Regions from separate parts of the Ensifer sp. GW823-FHT05D09 genome, predicted to be linked through region 1. Evidence: predicted binding sites of a transcription regulator. Region 1 holds the regulator's gene; each other region holds the start of a gene.
The links. Region 1 encodes PhoB, which activates phosphate uptake and scavenging genes when phosphate is short. Its sites were predicted from a motif close to TGTCATNNANCTGTCAT; they were not measured.
Positions count from the first base shown of each region.

Region 2: a site for PhoB is predicted at 6,522-6,538, ahead of AC1Q80_RS00255 (DUF47 domain-containing protein). Genes of this name have one in related genera too.
Region 3: a site for PhoB is predicted at 863-879, ahead of AC1Q80_RS18505 (alkaline phosphatase D family protein). Genes of this name have one in related genera too.

Region 1 is NZ_JBXAIA010000001.1:457,086-464,871, forward strand. Features, by position in the region: gene pstC (phosphate ABC transporter permease subunit PstC) at 1-383, shown strand, start outside; gene pstA (phosphate ABC transporter permease PstA) at 380-1,702, shown strand; gene pstB (phosphate ABC transporter ATP-binding protein PstB) at 1,716-2,531, shown strand; gene phoU (phosphate signaling complex protein PhoU) at 2,585-3,298, shown strand; gene phoB (phosphate regulon transcriptional regulator PhoB) at 3,497-4,180, shown strand; gene AC1Q80_RS02275 (GcrA family cell cycle regulator) at 4,242-4,766, opposite strand; gene AC1Q80_RS02280 (aspartate aminotransferase family protein) at 5,187-6,386, shown strand; gene argF (ornithine carbamoyltransferase) at 6,515-7,432, shown strand; gene AC1Q80_RS02290 (Hsp33 family molecular chaperone) at 7,674-7,786, shown strand, end outside.
Region 2 is NZ_JBXAIA010000001.1:43,292-51,077, forward strand. Features, by position in the region: gene AC1Q80_RS00215 (TetR/AcrR family transcriptional regulator) at 1-512, opposite strand, end outside; gene AC1Q80_RS00220 (VOC family protein) at 583-1,011, shown strand; gene AC1Q80_RS00225 (adenosine kinase) at 1,098-2,090, shown strand; gene AC1Q80_RS00230 (SH3 domain-containing protein) at 2,134-2,685, opposite strand; gene AC1Q80_RS00235 (2-hydroxyacid dehydrogenase) at 2,863-3,867, shown strand; gene AC1Q80_RS00240 (GNAT family N-acetyltransferase) at 3,868-4,335, opposite strand; gene AC1Q80_RS00245 (molybdopterin-synthase adenylyltransferase MoeB) at 4,335-5,108, opposite strand; gene recF (DNA replication/repair protein RecF) at 5,137-6,261, opposite strand; gene AC1Q80_RS00255 (DUF47 domain-containing protein) at 6,562-7,206, shown strand; gene AC1Q80_RS00260 (inorganic phosphate transporter) at 7,206-7,786, shown strand, end outside.
Region 3 is NZ_JBXAIA010000006.1:155,554-163,339, reverse strand. Features, by position in the region: gene AC1Q80_RS18510 (ABC transporter substrate-binding protein) at 1-290, opposite strand, end outside; cobalamin riboswitch at 523-767, opposite strand; gene AC1Q80_RS18505 (alkaline phosphatase D family protein) at 986-2,548, shown strand; gene typA (translational GTPase TypA) at 2,750-4,576, shown strand; gene AC1Q80_RS18495 (GNAT family N-acetyltransferase) at 4,783-5,289, shown strand; gene AC1Q80_RS18490 (hypothetical protein) at 5,342-5,944, opposite strand; gene ppa (inorganic diphosphatase) at 6,103-6,639, shown strand; gene AC1Q80_RS18480 (DUF167 domain-containing protein) at 6,649-6,966, opposite strand; gene AC1Q80_RS18475 (YggT family protein) at 6,971-7,264, opposite strand; gene AC1Q80_RS18470 (MFS transporter) at 7,398-7,786, shown strand, end outside.

The DNA.
Region 1 (7,786 bases):
TCATCACCCAGGTGCCGCGGGCGCTGCGTGACGGATCGCTCGGTCTCGGTGCCACCCGTTCCGAAACGGTCAAGAAGGTCATCCTTCCCGCAGCACTTCCGGGCATCGTCGGCGCTCTGCTGTTGACCGCCTCGCGTGCCGTCGGCGAAACGATGATCGTGGTGCTGGCCGCCGGTGTCGCCGCCCGCATGCAGATCAATCCCTTCGAGCCGATGACGACGGTGACGGTCAAGATCGTCAACCAGTTGACGGGCGACCTTGAGTTCACCTCGCCGCAGACGCTCGTCGCGTTTGCGCTCGGTATCACGCTCTTCGTCATCACGCTCGGCCTCAACATTTATGCGCTCTACATCGTGCGCAAATATCGGGAACAGTACGAATGACCGACATCGCTTCCCCGGCCGTCCGGATCTCCACCCGTCCCGCATCCGCAAAGCGCGATATCGGCATCAAGCGCCGCTACGCCGCCGAGCGTCGGTTCCGTGCCTATGGCATCGGCGCCATAAGCCTCGGTCTATTCTTCCTCGCCCTGCTGCTGTGGACCGTGTTCTCCAACGGCTACACCGCGTTCCAGCAGACGACGATCACGCTGCCGATCGAATTCACCGAAAAGGTCATCGACCCCAAGGGTGAGCGTACGACCGACGGCAAGGTGCTGATGACCGCCAACTATCCGCTCCTGGTGCGCGATGCGCTGATCAAGCAGCTCGGCATCGACGCAAGCAAGCGTCCGCTGGTCAAGCAGGCGACCGACATGGTCTCGGCGAGTTCCCGCACGCTGTTGCGCGACATCGTCGTCGCCGACCCCACGGTCATCGGCAAGACCATACCGGTGACGTTGCTCGCAGAAGCCAATGTCGACTCCGCCTTCAAGGGGCAGATCGACCTGGCGGTCGACCAGAGCAAGCGCAAGGTCAAGGACCAGCAGGTCACCTGGATGAACGAGCTGGCCAGCGCCGGCGTCCTGAAGAAGAGCTTCAACACCGGCATCTTCACCTTCGGTGCGTCCAGCCGTCCGGAAGCCGCCGGTGTGGGTGTTGCCGCTCTGGGCTCTCTCTACATGATGCTGATCGTGCTGGTGCTGTCGCTGCCGATCGGTGTCGCCGCCTCGATCTATCTCGAAGAGTTTGCGCCTAAGAACAGGCTGACCGACCTGATCGAGGTCAACATCAACAATCTCGCTGCCGTGCCATCGATCGTCTACGGTCTCCTCGGTCTGGCAGTCTTCATCAACTTTGCCGGCATGCCGCGGTCTGCGGCGGTCGTCGGCGGTCTGGTGCTGACGCTAATGACGCTGCCGACGATCATCATCGCCACCCGCGCGGCGTTGAAGGCGGTGCCACCGTCGATCCGCTCGGCAGCTCTCGGTCTCGGTGCGTCGAAGATGCAGACCATCTTCCATCACGTGCTTCCGCTGGCGATGCCTGGCATTCTGACCGGCACGATCATCGGCCTTGCCCACGCGCTTGGCGAAACCGCGCCGCTGCTGTTGATCGGCATGGTCGCCTTCGTCGTCGACTATCCCGGCTCGCCGATGGAACCGTCAACGGCCCTGCCAGTGCAGATCTACATGTGGGCCAACGAAGCGGAACGCGCCTTCGTCGAGCGCACATCCGGTGCAATCATCATTCTACTCATCTTCCTCGTCGTCATGAACCTTGGCGCCATTCTGTTGCGACGTCGCTTTGAGCGCCGTTGGTAGTGAGGTAATTACTATGAACATCATGTCAGAAGCAGCAGTCGAAAAAGCCTTGGATCAGAAAATGAACACCGTGCCCTACAAGATGATCGGCAAGGATGTGTCGGTCTATTACGGCGAGAAGCGCGCGCTTTTCGACGTCAATCTCAACATCCGCGAGAACACGGTGACCGCGCTGATCGGCCCGTCGGGCTGCGGCAAGTCGACCTTCCTGCGCACGCTGAACCGCATGAACGACACCATCGAGAACTGCCGCGTCACCGGCAAGATCACGCTCGATGAAGACGATATCTACGATCCGACGATCGACGTCGTCGAACTGCGCGCCCGCGTCGGCATGGTGTTCCAGAAGCCGAACCCGTTCCCGAAGTCGATCTACGACAACGTCGCCTACGGCCCGCGCATCCACGGGCTTGCCCGCACCAAGTCGGAGTTCGACGATGTCGTTGAAACCAGCCTGCAGAAGGCTGGCTTGTGGAACGAGGTGAAGGACCGCCTGCAGGAGCCCGGCACCGGGCTTTCCGGCGGCCAGCAGCAGCGTCTGTGCATCGCGCGCGCCGTTGCCGTCAGCCCGGAAGTGATCCTGATGGACGAACCGTGCTCGGCGCTCGACCCGATCGCGACGGCCAAGGTCGAGGAGCTGATCCACGAACTGCGCACAAACTTCACCATCGTCATCGTCACCCACTCGATGCAGCAGGCAGCGCGCGTTTCACAGCGCACCGCCATGTTCCACCTCGGCAATCTTGTCGAGGAGAACGATACCGACAAGATGTTCACCAATCCGGATGACCAGCGTACCCAGGACTACATCATGGGCCGCTTCGGCTGATCGCCGAAGCTCGCCTTCACCCCGTTTCCTGAACGCGCCCGCAAGGATCACAGATTATGTCCATGCACATAATGTCCGCCTATGACGAAGAACTGAAATACCTGACACGCCGCATCTCCGAGATGGGCGGCATTGCCGAGCAGATGGTGGGCGAATCCGTCCGCGCGCTGGTCAATTCCGACCTCGCCTTGGCGCAGAAGGTGATCTCTGACGATACCATCCTGGATGAAGCCGAGCGCCAGATCGGCGAAAAGGCGATCATCACCATTGCCAAGCGTCAGCCGGTGGCTGCCGACCTGCGCGAGATCATGGGGTCGATCCGCATCGCCTCCGATCTGGAGCGCGTCGGCGACCTCGGCAAGAACAACGCCAAGCGCGTCATCGCCGTTGCCGGCTCCGGCATCCCGCGCAAGCTGGCACGCGGTCTTGAACACCTGGCAGAGCTTGCCCTCGTGCAGCTCAAGGAAGTCCTCGACGTCTACGCCTCCCGCTCGCCGGAGAAGGCCAACAGCATCCGCGAGCGCGACGAGGAGATCGATGCGATCTACACCTCGCTGTTCCGCGAGCTGCTCACCTACATGATGGAAGATCCGCGCAACATCACGCCCTGCACGCATCTTCTGTTCTGCGCCAAGAACATCGAGCGCATCGGCGACCACGCCACCAACATCGCCGAGACGATCTATTACATGGCGACGGGCGCCCAGCCGGAAGGCGAACGTCCGAAGGACGACAATACGTCGACGCTGGGTGCCGTAAAGGACTAAGCCCGGATACGTTCGAGTGCCTGCTTATGAACCTGCTCCGGTCGCAGCCCTGGTTGCGGCCCTGCTTTGCTGCGTCTGTAGCCCTGCGTTTTCTAGCGTGCCTTTGAAAACGCCCGGGATGCTCCAGATGCTATATGTTCGAGCATCTCACTGCGTTCGATCGAACACGGGATGCTCTGGGTAAGGAGACGTTACCTGATGTTGCCGAAAATCGCCGTTGTCGAAGACGAGGAGGCGCTGAGCGTGCTCTTGCGCTATAACCTCGAAGCCGAGGGTTTCGATGTCGATACGATCCTGCGTGGGGATGAGGCCGAGATCCGTCTGCAGGAGCGCCTGCCGGATCTCTTGATCCTCGACTGGATGCTGCCGGGTGTTTCCGGCATCGAGCTTTGCCGACGCCTTCGCCAGCGCCCGGAGACCGAGCGCCTGCCGATCATCATGTTGACGGCGCGGGGCGAGGAGAGCGAGCGGGTTCGCGGCCTTGCCACAGGTGCCGACGACTATGTGGTCAAGCCGTTCTCGACCCCTGAGTTGATGGCCCGCGTCAAGGCGATGCTGCGGCGTGCCAAGCCCGAAGTTCTGTCTACGCTGCTGCGCTGCGGCGATATTGAACTCGACCGCGAAACCCACCGGGTGCATCGCCGCACGCGCGAGGTCCGCCTCGGTCCGACGGAATTCCGCCTGCTCGAATTTCTGATGTCCTCTCCGGGTCGGGTTTTCTCGCGGTCGCAGCTTCTCGACGGCGTCTGGGGCCACGATATCTATGTCGACGAGCGTACCGTCGATGTGCATGTCGGCCGCCTGCGCAAGGCGCTGAATTTTTCGAGCATGCCGGATGTCATCCGCACCGTTCGCGGTGCCGGCTACTCGCTCGAGAGCTGAGCCATTCATCCAATAAAAAAGGGGCCGCGCGGCCCCTTTTTTATGTGTTGTCTTCGAAGCCTTAGCGAGCGCGGCGGCGCTCGGCGGACGGCTGGTAGGCAAGCCGCGCATGGAAAGTGCAATAGGGCGAAGCTTCCGGAGAGTCGTTGCCGCAGAAGTGGAACTCTTCCTTCAGCGGGTCGCCGATCGGCCACTTGCAGGTGCGCTCCGTCAGCTGCGTCAGCTCAAGGCGGCGCGACATCGGCACGACCACATCCGTCCGAACGCTGAAATCCTGTTCGGCAACGAAATCGACTTCGACCTCTTCCTTGAGAACGGTGGCGCCAGCCGGGCGGGTAACCGTGCGGGTGGTGACGCGCGAAGCGTAGTTCGGAGCGCGCGGCGCCGAGGTGGCCGGGCGCTGCTTCGGCCGGGTCGCGGCGGCTGTGCCGCCAGCCTTGGCCCTGCCGGGCAGGCTCAGCCGGTGAACCTTGCCGATGACCGCATTGCGGCTGACGCCGCCAAGCTGTGCCGCGATCTGGCTCGCGCTCAGGCCCTCGGACCAAAGCTTCTTCAGTTTTTCCACCCGCTCGTCAGTCCAGTTCATTTCTGCACTCTCCGTTCTCAGCGTTGGCGATGACAGAATCCCTCACCACGCTCCGGACAGGCTCCGGAGCTGCAACGCGATAACACTTTTGGTGACTAGGTCCGCCGCATGCGTCTAGTAATTGAACGTTAACCTACTGACCGGCGGACTCCGTGGCAAGAGTCCGCGGAATCACGCCGAATCGATTTCTTGGTTTTCCCCAACTTGCTCGGTGGGCGTTGTATTTTTGCAAGCCCTGCCGGGTGATTTTTTCGTCGCATGGATGAGCCCGGTCCGACGGCACTGCAAGGCTTGGTTTTGTTGACATTGCGCTGCGAAATAGGAATAGTGCCTGCGCCGCCGCAAGGCGGCATTTTTAATTTTCTGCCGCGCTTAACAGGGCGCGGATCGATGCTGATAGCAATGAAGGAGAGGCTCGCCATGACTGCAACCACGCCGCTTTACGACACCTACATGCGTGCGCCGTTGCGTTTCGAGCGAGGAGAGGGTGTCTGGCTGATTGCGGAAGACGGCACGCGCTATCTCGACTTCGCCGCCGGTGTCGCCGTCAACTCGCTTGGCCATGCGCATCCGCATCTGGTCGAGGCACTGAAGGCGCAGGCCGAGAAGGTCTGGCATCTGTCGAACCTCTACGAGGTTCCCGGCCAGGAGAGCCTCGCACGCCGGCTGGCGGCAGTGACTTTCGCTGATCGTGTCTTCTTCACCAATTCCGGTGCTGAAGCGCTTGAATGCGCGATCAAGACCGCTCGCCGCTACCATTATGCCAAGGGCAATCCGGAGAAGTTCCACGTTATCACCTTCGAGGGTGCCTTCCACGGACGCACGATCGCCACCATCGCCGCCGGCGGTCAGCAGAAGTACATCGAAGGATTTGGTCCCAAGGCCCCAGGCTTCTATCAGGTGCCCTTCGGCGACATCGCAGCGGTCAAGGATGCGATCACCGACGAGACGGCGGCGATCCTGATCGAGCCGATCCAGGGCGAGGGCGGCATCCGCCCGGTCACCAAGGAGTTCATGCAGGAACTGCGGGCCCTTTGCGACGAATACGGCCTGTTGTTGATCCTCGACGAGGTCCAGACCGGCGTCGGCCGGACCGGTAAGCTTTTCGCCTATGAATGGGCTGGCATCCACCCGGATATCGTCGCTGTCGCCAAAGGCATCGGCGGCGGCTTTCCGCTCGGCGCGTGCCTCGCGACGGAAGAGGCAGCTGCCGGCATGGTCGCCGGTACACACGGTTCGACCTATGGCGGCAACCCACTTGCCATGGCGGTCGGTAACGCCGTGCTCGACGTCATCCTGGCCGACGGTTTCATGGAGCATGTCCGCGACGTCGCCCTGGTCTTCCGCCAGGGGCTCGCGTCGCTCAAAGATCGTTTCCCCGATGTGATCGAGGATATCCGCGGCGACGGGCTGATGCTCGGCATCAAGGTCAAGGGGCCTTCGGCGGATCTCCTGAAGGCAATCCGTGCCGAGAAGCTGCTGGCCGTTCCGGCCGGCGAGAACGTGCTGCGCCTGCTGCCGCCGCTGACCGTGACGGCCGAAGAAGCGCGCGAGGGTCTGGCGCGCATCGAACGCGCAGCTGAAGCGGTGAGAAGCGCGAGCGGCACTGCCGCAGCCTAATTTTTGAACCCGGAGATCGGCAGCGATTTTCCTAAGGGTCCATGCGTGAACCCGAGGCGTTGAAGCGTTTTTTAGTCTTCGGCCCCGGCCGCGCTTCAGGGCCATTCTGAGGACAGGAATTGACTACGATGGCAGGCACAAGACACTTCATCGATCTTTCGGCCATGACGGCAGCGGATCTCAGGACGATCATTGACGACGCGCGCGTGCGAAAGACGGCGACCAAGGCCGGAACCGCCGAAAAGCCGCTCGCCGGCAAGATGCTGGCGATGATCTTCGAAAAGCCGTCCACCCGTACCCGCGTTTCCTTCGATGTCGGCATGCGCCAGCTCGGCGGCGAGACCCTGTTTCTCTCTGGCACCGAGATGCAGCTCGGCCGCGCCGAGACCATCGGCGACACCGCCAAGGTGCTGTCGCGCTACGTCGACGCGATCATGATCCGCACAACCGATCACCGCCGGCTTCTCGAACTTGCCGAACACGCGACCGTGCCTGTCATCAATGGCCTGACCGACGACACGCATCCCTGCCAGATCATGGCCGACATCATGACCTTCGAGGAGCATCGCGGACCGGTGAAGGGCAAGACCATCGCCTGGACCGGTGACGGCAACAATGTGCTGCATTCGCTGATCGAGGGCTCGGCCCGCTTCGGCTACCGTATGAACATGGCGGTGCCGCTCGGCTCCGAGCCGCATGACAAGATCCTCAACTGGGCGCGCAACAACGGCGGCGAGATCCTGCTGTGCCACGAGGCCGAACAAGCCGTTGCCGGCGCCCACTGCGTCGTCACCGATACCTGGATCTCGATGAACCAGGAGCATCGCGCCCGCGGCCACAACGTCTTCCAGCCCTTCCAGGTCAACGAGGCGTTGATGAAACACGCCTCGTCGGACGCCCTGTTCATGCACTGCCTGCCGGCACATCGCGGCGAGGAGGTGACCGACGAGGTCATCGACGGCCCCCAGTCGGTGGTGTTCGACGAGGCGGAGAACCGGCTGCATGCGCAGAAGTCGATCATCGCCTGGTGCATGGGGCTCGTCTGACCGGCGAGAGCGCCCCTTGAAATTTGCCGCATGCGACCCGATTTAGGCCGCATGCGGGACGTTCCTGGGTCGAAACCACGGACGCACCCCGACGACAGGCAGGGCATGACGGGCCGGAAAATGGCACATGCCTGCTGGACAAATCCGTTTATGGCGGGATCAAATAGGATGACGGGCAGGCTGCGCCGGGGGATGTTCATGTCCTTTGCGCGGCCTTCTCTGGTTACGTAAGGAGCAGCAGATGACTGAGATGGCACCCGGACTTGGCGAATTCGATTTTGCCGGTGACGATCATGTCGTGCCTTTCCAGGTGGAAGGCCTCGATGTTCGCGGCCGCGCGGTCCAGCTCGGCCC
Region 2 (7,786 bases), 410 kb from region 1:
GCCGCACGATCAAAAGCCGCCGACAGAAGAGTTGCTGTTGCAGCCAATGCGTCCCGGTCAATGACCTTCGGCGCCATCGCTTCCGCCAAACCGTCTTCCAGCGTCCTCTGGGCATTGGCTGCATCGATCGCGGCCATCTCGCGCGTGCCGAGCACGGCCGGCCCGTCGAGCAGCAGGATGCGGATTCGACCGGGTTCTGCCATCGCGTCGAAGAAGGCTCTTGCGCCCGCTATCAGCGCATCGCGCGACGTCAGGTCATCGACGGTCGCCTGCTCGATCTGCGCCGCCACGGCACCGGCTTCGCGCTCGGCAACCGCGCGAAACAGCGCCCTCTTATCTTCGAAATGGTGGTAGAGCGCCCCGCGCGTCAGGCCGGCGGCCGCCACGATGTCCGGAGTCGACGTCTCCGCATAACCGCGCGCGACGAACAGTCCGTGGGCCGCGTCGAGGATGGCAGCGCGGGTCGTGTCGGAGCGTTCGCGGTTGGTGCGGCGTGGCGATTCCATTTGCATACATTCAGCCTGTATGTTAATTCGATAAATACATGCAGACTGTATGATAATACGAACCCGAGGAAAAGCCATGAAATCGACGAGCTACTATCCCGTCATCATGACGTCAGACGTTGCGGCAACCGCGGCCTTCTACGTCGACAATTTTCGCTTCAAGGCACTGTTCACCAGCGATTGGTACGTGCATCTGCAATCTTCCGAATCCGAGACGGTGGCGCTCGCCATCCTCGACTATCGTCATGAGACCATTCCGGAACAAGCTCGCAAGCCTGTTGGTGGATTGCTTCTCAACTTCGAGGTCGAGGATGCGGATGCCGTTTATGCCGACTGCCGCGCGGCTGGTCTGCCGATCCTGCTGGCCATCCGCGATGAGGATTTCGGTCAGCGCCATTTCATCACCACCGATCCGAACGGCGTCCTGATCGACATCATCAAGCCGATTCCGCCGAGTGTCGAGTTTGCTGCCGCCTATGACGTCAGCGCACTTCCGGCGGAATGATCGCGGTGCGCGCGTGTTTTGTCTTCCAAATGGCTGGAAAACCGCTATTAACGAACACCGGCCATTAGGGAAACTGGACGGAGTTCATGACAAAATACGACGTGCTGACGATCGGCAATGCGATCGTGGATATCATTGCGCGCTGCGATGACGGCTTTCTGAGCGAAAACGGCATCATCAAGGGCGCGATGAACCTCATCGATGCTGACCGGGCGGAGCTGTTGTACTCGCGCATGGGCCCAGCCGTAGAAGCTTCCGGCGGCAGCGCCGGCAACACGGCGGCCGGCGTCGCCAGCCTTGGCGGCCGTGCCGCCTATTTCGGCAAGACGACCAACGACCAGCTCGGCGAGATCTTCGCGCACGACATTCGCGCCCAGGGCGTCTACTTCCAGACTAGGCCGCTCGAAACCGTGCCGCCGACGGCGCGCTCGATGATCTTCGTGACCGAGGATGGTGAGCGCTCGATGAACACCTATCTCGGCGCCTGCGTCGAGCTTGGCCCGGAGGACGTGGAAGCCGACGTCGTCGCGCAATCCAAGGTCACCTATTTCGAGGGCTACCTCTGGGATCCGCCCCGCGCCAAAGATGCGATCCGCGAGGCCGCCAAGATCGCCCATGAAAACGGTCGCGAAACCGCGATGACCCTGTCGGACAGTTTCTGCGTTCACCGCTATCGCGACGAGTTTCTCGAGCTGATGCGCTCCGGCACCGTCGACATCGTCTTTGCCAACAAGCAGGAAGCGCTCGCACTTTACGAGACAGAGGATTTCGACCTGGCGCTGGAAAAGCTGTCGAAGGACTGCAAGCTTGCAGCCGTGACCTTGAGCGAGGAAGGCTCCGTCGTCGTGCGCGGCGCAGAACGCATCCGCGTCGGTGCGACGCCGCTTGCGCAGGTCGTTGACACGACAGGGGCCGGCGATCTTTACGCAGCCGGCTTTCTCCACGGATATACGACCGGTCGGTCTATCGAGGATTGCAGCAAGCTCGGCAATCTCGCAGCCGGTATCGTCATCGGCCAGATCGGTCCGCGGCCGATGGTCTCGCTCGCTGCTGCCGCCAAGCAGGCCGAGCTCGCCTGAGGCGAGCCGGGTTTTCTCTCTAAACGAAAAGAGGGTGTAGCCTTTACTTGAAGGCTTCGCCCGGATAGGCGCCCCAGATCTCGCTCTGGACGATCCAGCCGTCGACGCCCTGGGTTTCGATGTGGCACCAGTCACCGTTGCATTCACCCACGCGGATGACCACGCCGGGCTCCATGCGGGCGACGATCGCCGCGGTGCTCTGGGGCTCGCGCCGCAGGTTGACGAACACGCCTTCGCCCTTGCCGCGCATCCATGGCGCGGTGACGGCGGTGCGGTCGCCCGACAGAAGCGCCTGATTCACCCAGCCTTCGGTGCCATCGGCGTCGCGGATGCGGCGCCAGTTATCGTATTCCTGAATGATTTCCACCGGCACGCCCGGCCTGAGGTAACGGAACGCCACCGCATAGTCGACGCTCGGGCCGATGCGCAGATTGACGCTCTTGGCCTTGAGGCTGACGAATCGCGGCAGCGGCAACCCGCTGGCTCCCTTGGCGGCCTGGGCATGGGCGCCCGAAGTCGTAATGACCGCGCCGACGAAGGCGGCGATCAACGCGAACGAGAGTTTGGAAATGACGTGACGCATGACGAAGCTCATTTTCCGTGGCAACTTGCAGGCGCAGTTCACCCAGGGCGCTTGGCCGGGGCGTAAATCGCGGGGACGACGCAGCGAGTTTTGTTTGTCTTCCCGACCGGGTCTGGTAGAAATTGCGGCTACAGGGAGAAAGTATCGCCCAACTTGGTTAAGGACCCGTCAACGAGGCCCATCGCAGCAATGACAAGCAAGAAGAAGCCCAAGGTCTACATCACCCGGAAACTGCCGGACATCGTCGAAACCCGCATGCGCGAGCTGTTCGACGCCGAGCTCAACATCGACGATACGCCCCGCAGTCAGCCGGAGCTTGTGGCGGCGGTGAAGCGCGCCGACGTGCTCGTGCCGACCGTGACCGACCGGATCGACGCGGCCCTGATCGAGCAGGCAGGCCCCCAATTGAAGCTGATCGCGAGCTTCTCCAACGGCGTCGACAACATCGACGTCGATGCCGCCGCGCGAAAGGGCATCACGGTCACCAACACGCCGAACGTCCTGACCGAGGATACCGCCGACATGGCGATGGCACTGATCCTGGCGGTGCCGCGCCGGCTTGCGGAAGGTGCGCAGATCCTGACCGATCGCAAGGGCGAGTGGGCCGGCTGGTCGCCGACCTGGATGCTTGGCCGCCGCATTGCCGGCAAACGCATCGGTATCGTCGGAATGGGCCGCATCGGCACCGCCGTCGCCCGTCGTGCCAAGGCCTTCGGTCTGTCGATCCACTATCACAACCGTCACCGGGTCAAAGCCGAGACCGAGGAGATGCTGGAGGCGACCTATTGGGACAGCCTCGATCAGATGCTTGCCCGCGTCGACATCGTCTCGGTCAATTGCCCCTCGACGCCGGCGACCTATCATCTTCTTTCTGCCCGCCGCCTGGCGCTGATGCGCCCGGAAAGCTACATCGTCAACACCGCCCGCGGCGGCATCATCGACGAGACGGCGCTGATCAAGTGCCTGCGCGAAGGCAAGATCGCCGGGGCCGGGCTCGACGTTTTCGAGAACGAGCCTGCGGTCAATCCCAAGCTCATCAAGCTTGCTGGCGAAGGCAAGGTCGTGCTTTTGCCGCATATGAGTTCGGCGACGCTCGAGGGCCGTATCGACATGGGCGACAAGGTGGTGATCAACATCCGCACCTTCTTCGACGGTCATCGGCCGCCGGACCGGGTGCTGCCCGGTCGCGACTGATCAGAGTGTCTTGCGCATTTCGATGGTGGTGGGGCGGGCAAAGCCCGGATGCGCTGTCCTGCCGGTTTCGACAAAGCCCCAGGCCGCAAACGTCCGGTGGTTTTCGGTGAGTTCGATCCGCGTCTGCAGTCTCAGGGCGGATAGGTTGCGACTGCGTGCCGTGTCTTCGGCCTTTGCCAGCAACAGCCGGCCAACGCCCTGACCCCGATAACCCTCAGCGACTGCAAGCTTGCCGACGTAGAGGCAATCGGTCTCCGGCTTGCAGAAGATGCAGCCCGCCAGTTCCGGTCCATCGAGGGCGATCAATCCGATTTCTGCCGAAGCTTTCTGCTTCAAACCTGCGACCGTCAGCGCATGGGCTGACGACGGCGGGTCGATCCGCCCATCCATGTAGGCAAAAGCTTTCAGGATCAGATCCAGTAATTCCCAGTAGCGATCGAAGGTCGCGTCGATTTCGATGATCTGCATCAGTCCGCCTTGTCGGTCCCGCGCCTGCGATAACGGATGGTGCTGAACTGCGCCGAGAGCGCATCATACATCAACAGTCGGCCGACGAGCGGCTCGCCGATGCCGGCGATCACCTTGATGGCTTCCATAGCCTGCAATGTTCCGATGACGCCGGTCAACGCGCCGATGATGCCGGCCTCGGCGCAAGACGGTACCACGCCTGGCGGAGGCGGCTCAGGAAAGAGGTCGCGGTAGGACGGGTTGGGCGCGCCATCCTTGCCGGTGCGATAGGGCATCAGCACCGTCAGCGACCCGTCGAAGCGACCGACCGCGCCGGTGACGAGCGGAATGCCGGTGCTTGCCGCCGTATCGGCGGCGAGATAGCGCGTGTCGAAATTGTCCGAGCCGTCGATCACCAGGTCGTATTGGACAAACAGTGCCTCGGCGTTGTCGGGGGCAAGGCGAAAGGGATGCGGCTCGACCGCCACATGCGGATTGAGTGCGCCGATTGCCGTAGCGGCGCTGTCGACTTTTGGCAGGCCGATGTCGGCGGTGCGGTGGATCACCTGCCGTTGCAGGTTCGACAAGGACACCACGTCGTCGTCGACGATGCCGAGTGTGCCGACGCCGGCGGCAGCCAGATATTTCAGCACGGGAGCGCCGAGGCCGCCGGCACCGATGACGAGAACGCGCGCGGCTTTCAGCTTCTGCTGCCCTGCACCGCCGAGTTCCGGCAGGATGATGTGGCGCGCATAGCGCGCGATTTCCGATGGGTCGAGGCTGGTGTTGGTCATGAGCGCACACTTTCCATCATCGGCTCCATCATCCCGAAACGCTCCCATGTTCCACGGTCAGGAACCGGCCGCGCTCGCCGAGCGCATCGAACATCGCACGGTCCGTTCCGGTCATGAAGGCCTGGCCGCCAAGCCCGTCGACGAGATCGAAAAGGGCGGCGCGGCGGCCCATGTCGAGATGCGCGGCGATCTCGTCGAGCAGCAGGATCGGGGCGTGGCCGGTCATGTCGCCGACAAGGCGTGCATGGGCGAGCACCAGGCCGACGAGCAGCGCCTTCTGCTCGCCGGTCGAGCAGCGCTCGGCCTCCATGTCCTTTTCGCGGTGACGGATCAACAGGTCGCTGCGGTGGGGTCCGTCCAGCGTCCGGCCGGCGGCCGCATCGCGCGGCCGGCCCTCGCGCAGCATGGTCAGATATTGCTCTTCAAGGTCGAAGGCCGGCCTGTGGCTCTCATTGTCGAAGAAGCCAGAGAGCGCCAGACGCGCGGACGGAAAGACGCTGTCGCCGGTATTTCTTTCAACCAGCGCCGTCAGCAGGCCCAGCATTTCCTGTCGGGCCAGCGCCATCGACACGCCGAGCCCGGCCATTTCCTTTTCGATGGCAGTGAGCCAGGCCGGATCAGGACGAAATTCGCTGAGGAGCCGATTGCGGCTGCGCATGGCGCGGTCGAATTCGCTGGCGCGCCTGCCATGTTCGGGATCGAGCGAAAGCACCAGCCGGTCAAGGAAGCGGCGGCGGTCGGCCGAGGGGCCGGTGAAGAGGCCGTCCATGGCCGGCGTCAGCCAAAGCACGCGCAAATGGTCGGTCAGTTCATCGACCGTGCTCGCCGCCGTGCCGTTCAGCCGCAGCCGTCGCGATTGTCCTTCGTTGGTGCCGGCGGTTCCGGTGCCGATCTCGACCGGACCTTCCATGCCGACAACTTCGGCGAAGACCGAGAAGCCGTCGCTGGCGCCGACGCGGGCGACATCGGCATAGGCCGCGCGCCGAAGACCGCGGCCGGGCGATAGAAACGACACCGCTTCCATCAGATTGGTTTTGCCGGCGCCGTTCTCGCCGGTCAGCACGATATGCCGCTGGTCGAGCGAAAGCGACAGCGCCGTGTAATTGCGGAACTCGCTCAGCTTCAGACGATTGAGAAAGACCTTCTGTGGCATTTCGGGTCCGGATTCGACTTCGGCGCCAGTAACAGCGCGCCGGAAAGGACGCGCAAGGACGCTCCAACACTTTCAGCGCACTGCATAATTCTCGACCTAAATCGATGCCGATATAGGAAATCATGCAGTAGGACGAAAGCGGCCGCCAAGGCAAGGCGAAAGGCAGCCTCGGCCATTTGCAGCGAAAAATGCGCGATAACGGCGGGGAAAGCCTTGCAATCCCAGTGTTTCAGCGCTTTTCTTGATGGCCTGCGTACAATATGACAGCCGCATGACAATCCACGAACGGATATATGTGTGATGCTGGCTTGGTTCCGCAAACTCCTTCCCCGCGAAGACCGCTTCTTTGATCTCTTCGCTCACCATTCGCGCACCGTCGTCGGTGCCGCCGAAGCGCTCGAAAAGCTTCTGGCCGGTGGTAGCGACCTCGAAAAACATTGTGACCGCATCGTCGCGCTCGAGGACGAGGCTGACAACATCACCCGCGACGTGCTTCTGGCCGTCCGCCGCTCCTTCATCACGCCGTTCGATCGCGGCGACATCAAGGACCTCATCCAGTCGATGGACGATGCCATCGACATGATGCACAAGACGGTCAAGACGATCCGGCTGTTCGAACAGAAGACCTTCGATCCGGGCATGCAGGAAATGGGCGCCATCGTCGTTCAGGCGGCGCATCTGATCGCTGAGGCCATTCCGCTGCTCGATCGCATCGGCACCAACCATGGCCGGCTCATTGCAATTGCCGAAGAGATAACGCGCATCGAAGGCCGGTCCGACGAGTTGCACGATCAGGGCCTGAAGGATCTATTCCGCCGCCACGGCGCCAACAACGCGATGGCCTACATCATTGGCAGCGAGATCTATGGCGAACTCGAAAAGGTCGTCGACCGCTTCGAGGATGTTGCCAACGAGGTCAGCGGCATCGTGATCGAGAACGTCTGATGGACGCGACGCTCGCCCTGCCGCTGCTTGTCGCGCTGATCGCGATTGCGCTGTTCTTCGACTTTCTCAACGGGCTGCATGACGCCGCCAACTCGATCGCGACGATCGTTTCGACCCGGGTGCTGCGGCCGCAATACGCGGTCCTTTGGGCGGCGTTCTTCAATTTCATCGCCTTCCTGTTTTTCGGCCTGCACGTGGCCGAGACGCTCGGAAAGGGCATCATCGATCCCAGCATCGTTACGCCGCTGGTGATCTTCGCGGCGCTGATGGGCGCGATCTTCTGGAACATAGCGACCTGGATCTTCGGCATCCCGTCGAGCTCCTCGCATGCGCTGATCGGCGGTCTCGTCGGTGCTGGCCTGGCGCGCACCGGCGGTGACGCCATCGTCTGGACCGGCCTCCTCAAGACCGTTGGCGCCATCTTCATGTCGCCGATGATCGGCTTCTTCCTGGCGCTCCTGTTGATCCTCATCGTGTCCTGGATATTCGTGCGCCAGACGCCGTTTGCCGTCGACCGCAAGTTCCGGGTGATGCAGTTCATCTCGGCCTCGCTCTATTCGCTCGGCCATGGCGGCAACGA
Region 3 (7,786 bases), on a different contig from region 1:
TTGGTGGCAACGACGCTTTCGAAGCTCGGGTCGTTATCGGCAAGCCGCGGCACCTTGGCGTTGACGTCCTCGTAGCCGTCGATAACAGGGCCGATCCACACGGCTGTGCCGACGACCTTGTCCGCGAGGCCGAGAAGATAAAGAATTTCCGTGGTGCTCTGACCGATAGAGGCGGTGCGCGTCGGCGCCGCCTTAAAGGTAACCTCCTGGCCGCAATTCTTTAAGGTCAGGGGGTAGCTCGTCGCGGCCGCAAGAGCGGTCGTGGGAGCGACGGTCAAAAGCAGGGACACGGAAACGGCAAGGGATGGGCAATAGCGCCCGACGGCATTGAAAATGGCTTTCAAGGGAATTCTCTCTTCTCGTGAGCTTGCGAAGGGTCAGCCGAAGCGGCGACAGCCGGCCGGTCGGATTTCGGGAGACAAACGATCGCAAACGTCGAGAAGAACGGGAAAAGAGGGCGCAAAGCCGCCGGGTATGCGGATCATGGACAACTCCTGTTCCGGGCAACCCCGCCCGTGACGTTGGATCTTCTGCTTGACGGCAGGTCTCCTGGCTCGCGGATCAAGCGCCTTCCACCTGCCTTCCCGCAACGCGTCTGACGCGATCGCAGTGGCATGGCGCGCTGTCGCGCCACTTGGGTGTCCGGCATTCCGCTTACAGTTGCGGGGGCAGCCACGGTCTCGGTCCCTATTGGGTCGTCCTCACCGTGTTCCCTATTAATCCCCGTTAGAGTCATCCTTCGGGGAACCGTCGGCGCTACCCTTAGTGTTCCAGCCGGCGTTACGTCAAGACGAGAGGTTGTCGAAATGGCGCCGCCGTGAAGGTGCCGGGGCGGCTTACCGTTAAGCGCTGCAAGGCAGACTTTCACCGAATTGTCGCGAAACCGTTCAAATTGTTTCATGCCTCTGTCAACGCGCTGACATGCGGGCAGCCAAAGGTCCGACACGCGAAATTCGCTTTCGCGAGGCTCGAACCGGAGGCTTGTTTGGCCGAAATCCTCACCACGCTGTCCCGTCGTTCCTTTCTTTTATCCGCCGGTGCCGCCGGCCTTGTCGCGTCCTCCGGTCTTGCGACACCGTTCTATGCCCGCGGTTACGGCCGGCCGGAATTCATCCATGGTGTCCAGTCGGGGGATGTCGACACACGCTCCGGCATGGTGTGGACGCGGGTCGACCGGCCGTCGCGGGTAAGCCTGGAGTACTCGACGACCGAAAGCTTTTCCAATCCGGTTCGTCTCGCCGATCTCACCGCGACACCGCAGACGGATTGCGCGGTGAAGTGTTCGCTCGACGATCTCCTGCCCGACCAGGACATCTTCTACCGCTTCACCGCGACCGATCTCTACGACGTCAACCGGGTGTCCGAGCCGGTGATCGGCCGGTTTCGCACAGCACCCTTGCGCAAGCGCTCGATCCGCTTCGTCTGGTCCGGCGACACGGCCGGCCAGGGCTGGGGCATCGACGACGTCGGCATGAAGACCTATTCGACGATGCGTCTGCACGAGCCGGATTTCTTCATCCATTCCGGCGACACGATCTATGCCGACAACCCCATTCCCGACGAGATACCCTTGCGCGACGGTGGCATCTGGAAGAACCGGGTGGTGACGCATGAGAAGCGCGACGTGGCGCGAACGCTCGAAGAATATCGTGGCCAGTGGAAGTACAATCTTCTCGACAGCCATGTGCGTGACCTCAACGCCGTCTGCCCGACCTTTTATCAATGGGACGACCACGAGGTTTTGAACAATTGGTCGGCGTCGACGGACCTCAGAGACGATCCGCGCTACCAGGAAAAAGACGTGGCCGTCTATGCGGCCCGCGCCGGCCGGGCGTTCAACGAGATGACGCCGATCCGCAACGTCCCGACCCAGCCCGGCCGCATCTTCCGCAAGATCGCATACGGTCCGCTGCTCGATGTCTTCTTCGTCGATCTCCGCTCCTACCGCGGCCCCAACCAGGGGGAGGGGGATGGCGGCCTGTTCGGCTGGCGCCAGGCGGACTGGCTGAAACGGGAGCTTGCCGCCTCGCGGGCCGTCTGGAAAGTGATCGCCTGCGACATGCCCATCGGCCTCGTCGTCTGGGACGACTATGCCAACCGGCGCGGCTCCGATGCCATCGCCAACGGCGACAATGGTCCGCCGACCGGACGCGAAACCGAATTCGCAGACCTGCTGCGCTTCATCAGGGACAATGCCATCGACAACCTCGTCTGGCTGACGGCGGATGTGCATTACACCGCTGCGCATCACTACGATCCGTCGCGGGCGGCCTTCAAGGATTTCCTGCCGTTCTGGGAGTTCGTCTCCGGTCCCTTGCATTCCGGAACCTATGGTCCAAAGGAGCTGGACATGACGTTCGGCCCTGATGTCCGCTTCATCAAGGCATCGGGCGGAGGCGCCGACAGCAACCTGCCGCCGTCGGCCGGCCTGCAGTTCTTCGGCATCGTCGATATCAATGGCCAGACGAAGCAGATGACCGTGCGCCTGATGGATCGGCAAGACCAGGAACTGTGGCGCGTGACGCTCGATCCGGCCGCTGTCGCATGACCGTTCTGGCTTTGACTGATCCCTTTCCAGAGCCGGTTGGCGCGACCCTTTCCGGTTGCAAACCCATGGCCTGTCGGGGCTTCGGCGCCGGTCTCTTGCGCACGCCCCCCTTTCGCAATCGCAAAAAAACCTGTATGAGCCCGACCATTGAAAAAGCGGCGTGGCCCATTGGGGCGTGCCCTAAACCTTCCGAGACGAAAAATGAGCATTCGTAACATCGCGATTATCGCGCACGTCGACCATGGGAAAACGACCCTTGTCGACGAGCTTCTGAAGCAGTCGGGCTCGTTCCGCGAAAACCAGCGCGTTGCCGAACGCGTCATGGACTCCAACGACATCGAAAAAGAGCGCGGCATCACCATTCTCGCCAAGGCGACGTCGGTCGAGTGGAAGGGCGTGCGCATCAACATCGTCGACACCCCCGGCCACGCCGACTTCGGCGGCGAAGTCGAGCGCATCCTGTCGATGGTGGACGGCGCCATCGTTCTCGTCGACGCCTCCGAAGGCCCGATGCCGCAGACGAAGTTCGTCGTCGGCAAGGCGCTGAAGGTCGGCCTGAAGCCGATCGTCGCGATCAACAAGATCGACCGCCCTGACGGACGCCACGAAGAAGTCATCAACGAAGTCTTCGACCTCTTTGCAAACCTCGACGCTTCCGACGAGCAGCTCGACTTCCCGATCCTCTACGGTTCGGGCCGCGACGGCTGGATGAACGTAGCGCCTGAAGGTCCGAAGGACCAGGGCATGGCACCGCTCCTCGACCTCGTGCTCAAGCACGTTCCCGAGCCGACGGTTGCCGAAGGCCCGTTCCGCATGATCGGCACGATCCTCGAAGCAAACCCCTTCCTCGGCCGCATCATCACCGGCCGCATCCATTCGGGTTCGCTGAAGCCGAACCAGCCGGTCCGGGTTCTCGGCCAGGACGGCAAGCTGCTTGAAACCGGCCGCATCTCGAAGATCCTCGCTTTCCGCGGCATCGAGCGCCAGCCGATCGAAGAAGCGCATGCAGGTGACATCGTCGCCATCGCCGGCCTGACCAAGGGCACAGTCGCCGACACCTTCTGCGACCCGACGGTCACCGAAGCGCTGACGGCACAGCCGATCGACCCGCCGACCGTCACCATGTCCTTCATCGTCAACGATAGCCCGCTTGCCGGCACCGAAGGCGACAAGGTCACGAGCCGCGTCATCCGCGACCGCCTGTTCAAGGAAGCTGAAGGCAACGTTGCGCTGAAGATCGAGGAATCCTCCGAGAAGGATTCGTTCTTCGTCTCCGGTCGCGGCGAATTGCAGCTCGCAGTTCTGATCGAAACCATGCGTCGTGAAGGCTTCGAACTTGCCGTTTCGCGTCCGCGCGTCGTCATGCACAAGGATGACAACGGTCAGCTGCTCGAGCCGATCGAAGAAGTGGTCATCGACGTCGACGAAGAGCATTCGGGTGTCGTCGTTCAGAAGATGTCCGAGCGCAAGGCCGAGATGGTCGAGCTGCGTCCGTCCGGCGGCAATCGCGTCCGTCTGGTGTTCTTCGCTCCGACCCGTGGCCTGATCGGCTACCAGTCGGAACTCTTGACGGATACGCGCGGCACGGCGGTCATGAACCGCCTGTTCCACGCCTACCAGCCGTACAAGGGCGAGATCGGTGGCCGCGTCAACGGCGTGCTGCTCTCCAACGATGCCGGTGAATCGGTCGCCTATGCCATGTTCAACCTGGAAGACCGCGGCCCGATGATCATCGAAGCCGGCGAAAAGGTCTATGCCGGCATGATCATCGGCATCCACACGCGCGACAACGACCTCGAAGTCAACGTGTTGAAGGGCAAGAAGCTCACCAACATGCGCGCATCGGGCAAGGACGAAGCCGTCAAGCTGACGCCGCCGATCCGCATGACGCTCGAGCGGGCGCTGTCCTGGATCCAGGACGACGAGCTGGTCGAAGTCACGCCGAAGTCGATCCGTCTTCGCAAGATGTACCTCGACTCGAACGACCGCAAGCGCTTCGAGAAGTCGCGCACGGCTGGCGCTGCTTAAGCCCTTCCGACAAAAACCAGCAATTTTCAAAACCCCGGAGCGATCCGGGGTTTTTTGCTGTGTGTGCCAGCGGGGGGCGGCTTGCGGATAAAGTTAAAAAGGCGTTAACCTTCCACAGGATGCCGTTAAAGTTGCCTGTGGGTTAACGCGACGCGGCTCCCGGGCGGGATTCCTGTTCGCCCTGTGTGTGTTTAGAGTCGTGAGTCATGAAGACTGTTTCGATCGAGGTCAGGCCTGGAGAACCGCAAGAGGCGGCGGCAATTGCCGACGTGCATCGCGTTTCATGGCTGCAGACCTATGGCGGCATCATTCCGCACCGCCCGCTGATCCAGATGGTCAATCGTCGAGACGAAGTCTGGTGGCGCAAGGCGACGCGCGGTCCGGCGACCCTGCTGGTCGTGGACGTCGCGGGAACGATTGCCGGCTATGCCACTCTCGGCCTCAGCCGCGCCAAGGCGCTGCCGCAGGAAGGCGAAATCTACGAGATCTACCTGCGTCCGGAATACCAGGGCATCGGCCTTGGACGGGTTCTGTTCGGCGAAGCCAAGAGCCTGCTGCGCTCGCTCGGCTGCCAGGGACTGGTCGTCTGGTGCCTGGAGGACAGCGATCACGCCTATCAGTTCTTCCAGGGCGCCGGCGGCAGCGATATTGCCGAAGGCATGGAAGATTTCGGTGACAAGCACCTCAAGAAGGTCGGCTTCGCCTGGAACTGACGCCGAAAGCGCAGGGCCTTGGGGGCTTTTGCGGTAGCGGCACCTTCCAACATCATTCCGGCAGTTCGTTGTTGGTTTCGGCGGCCTTGTCGCCGCGCTTGCCGTGGAATTGCGCCTTATCGACGCCGCAGCGAAATGTCGGCGCAACCTCGTCGGCGATCCTGCGGGCGATCGCGTTGGGATCAGGGTTGGCGAGCGCATCGACATAGCCGGCGACGCAGCCCTTGCCGTTATGCTTCTCGGCCACCTTGGAAATGACGAGAACCTGCCCTTCCAGCGCGGGGACCGATTCCCCGGTCTTCGGATCCGGGTTTTCGATGATCCAGCGCAGGATCGTCGCAACCGCAGCGCCGCCCTTGGCGACGCGCCATTCCACGATTGTGCCCGCGTGGTTGAAGGGGATGAAGCTCTCGAATGCCCCGTCGAGGTATTCCTTGCCGATATGGCCGAAGGAGAAGCTCTGACGAACGTCAATCTCCTTGAAGTGGACGGGATAGTCGCCGTAACCCGGGCAGGTCATCAGGGCGTACATGCCCGGCTCCTCGGCGATCGTCTTGCACTTGTCGCGGCTGACGTCGACATAGACGCTGTCATTGGCAATGGCTGATCCGGCAGACAGCAGGACCAGCAACAGGCACGCAATCTTTCCGTTCATCATGACCTCCCTTCGGCAGGATTTGTCGACCTGTCCCGGCCATTCGACCACGACAAAACCACCGGCTGAATCTGCGCTGCGGACGAAAGTTATATTGCATCGCGGCATGTTTCCCTTTATCCGACGGGCAAACGTCCCAACTGACCCTGGAGTAGTCCATGCGCATTGACGCGATTTCCATCGGAAAGAATCCACCAGAAGATGTCAACGTGATCGTTGAGGTTCCCGTCGGTGGCCATCCCATCAAGTACGAGATGGACAAGGAAGCCGGCACGCTCGTCGTCGACCGTTTCCTCTACACGCCGATGCACTATCCGGGGAACTACGGCTTCGTGCCGCACACGCTTTCCGACGACGGCGATCCGATCGACGTCCTGATCTGCAACACCCGTCCGCTCGTTCCGGGCTGCGTCATCAACGTCCGCCCGATCGGCGTGATGATGATGGAAGACAACTCCGGCAAGGACGAAAAGATCATCGCGGTTCCGTCGGGCCACCTGACGCAGCGCTACGACAAGGTGCATGAATACACCGACCTGCCGGAAATCACGCTCAAGCAGATCGAGCACTTCTTCGAGCACTACAAGGATCTGGAGCCCGGCAAGTGGGTCAAGATTTTTGGCTGGAAGGATGCCGCCGTCGCCAAGCAGCTGATCAAGGAAGCTGTCGAGCGCGCCGCGAACGAAAAGAAGTAAGCTTTCGGCTCATTTGCCGGCCAATTCGGCAAGTCGCTCTAAAACATCCTCCGGGTCGGCATCGATCCGGAGGATTTTTTTTCGCTGAGTTTCGCCTGAAATGAAGGAAATGCGGTTCTTGGCGACGCCGATTTCCTTGGCGAGAACGGCGATCAGGGCCTGGTTGGCCTTGCCCTTTTCCGGGATGGCGCGCACGCGGACCTTGAGATGGTCCTGCCCGTCGGCGCCACTCTCCACCCCGTCGATCCCGTCGCGTCCGCCGTTCGGTGTCAGCCGGACGGTGACGCGCACGTGATCGCCGTGGGCGGTAAACGCTTGGCCCGTCAATGGATCAGCGCAGCAGCGCCGGCGCGATCGTCGTGTTCAGGAACAGCTGGATGAAATAGAGGATCACCAGCACGACCAGCGGCGAAAGATCGACGCCGCCCATGTTGGGCAGGACCCGGCGGATCGGACGATAGAGCGGCTCGGTCAGCTGGTAGAGCGAGCGGCCGATCATGTTGATCGCCTGGTTGTTCACGTTGATGACGTTGAACGCGTAGAGCCAGGAAAAGATGGCGGACGCGATGATCAGAAACCACGCGATGTTGATAATAAAGTTCAAGGTGCCGATGACAGCAATCATGCCGGTCTCCAAATCGTTATTGACAGACATGTAGACATTGAGACCTAAACGAGCAAGTACGCCGATTTGCCGTGCGCGATCATGTTTAATAGAGGTCGCTCAAAGATCGGTACCGTCGAGGAGCGTTTCCCCCATGTCTGCCGTTCATACCACGCACCGCTTCGCCGCCTTTCGGCATGTCGGCTATCGTCGTTATTTCTTCTCGCGCTTCCTCGCCTACTTCGCCATCCAGATCATCTCCGTCGCGGTCGGCTGGCAGATCTACGATCTGACGCGCGATCCGTTCGATCTCGGCTTGATCGGGCTTTTCCAATTCCTGCCGTCGCTGGTGCTGATCCTCGTCACCGGCTCGGTTGCCGATCGCTACAACCGGCGCATGATCATGGGCATCTGCATGGCCGTCAGCACGCTGTGCGCCATCGCGTTGCTGATGCTGACGGTCACCGGGCTTTTCTCGCCCTGGCCTGTTTATGCGATCCTGATCGTCTTCGGCATCGAGCGGGCGTTTCTCGCGCCCGCTTC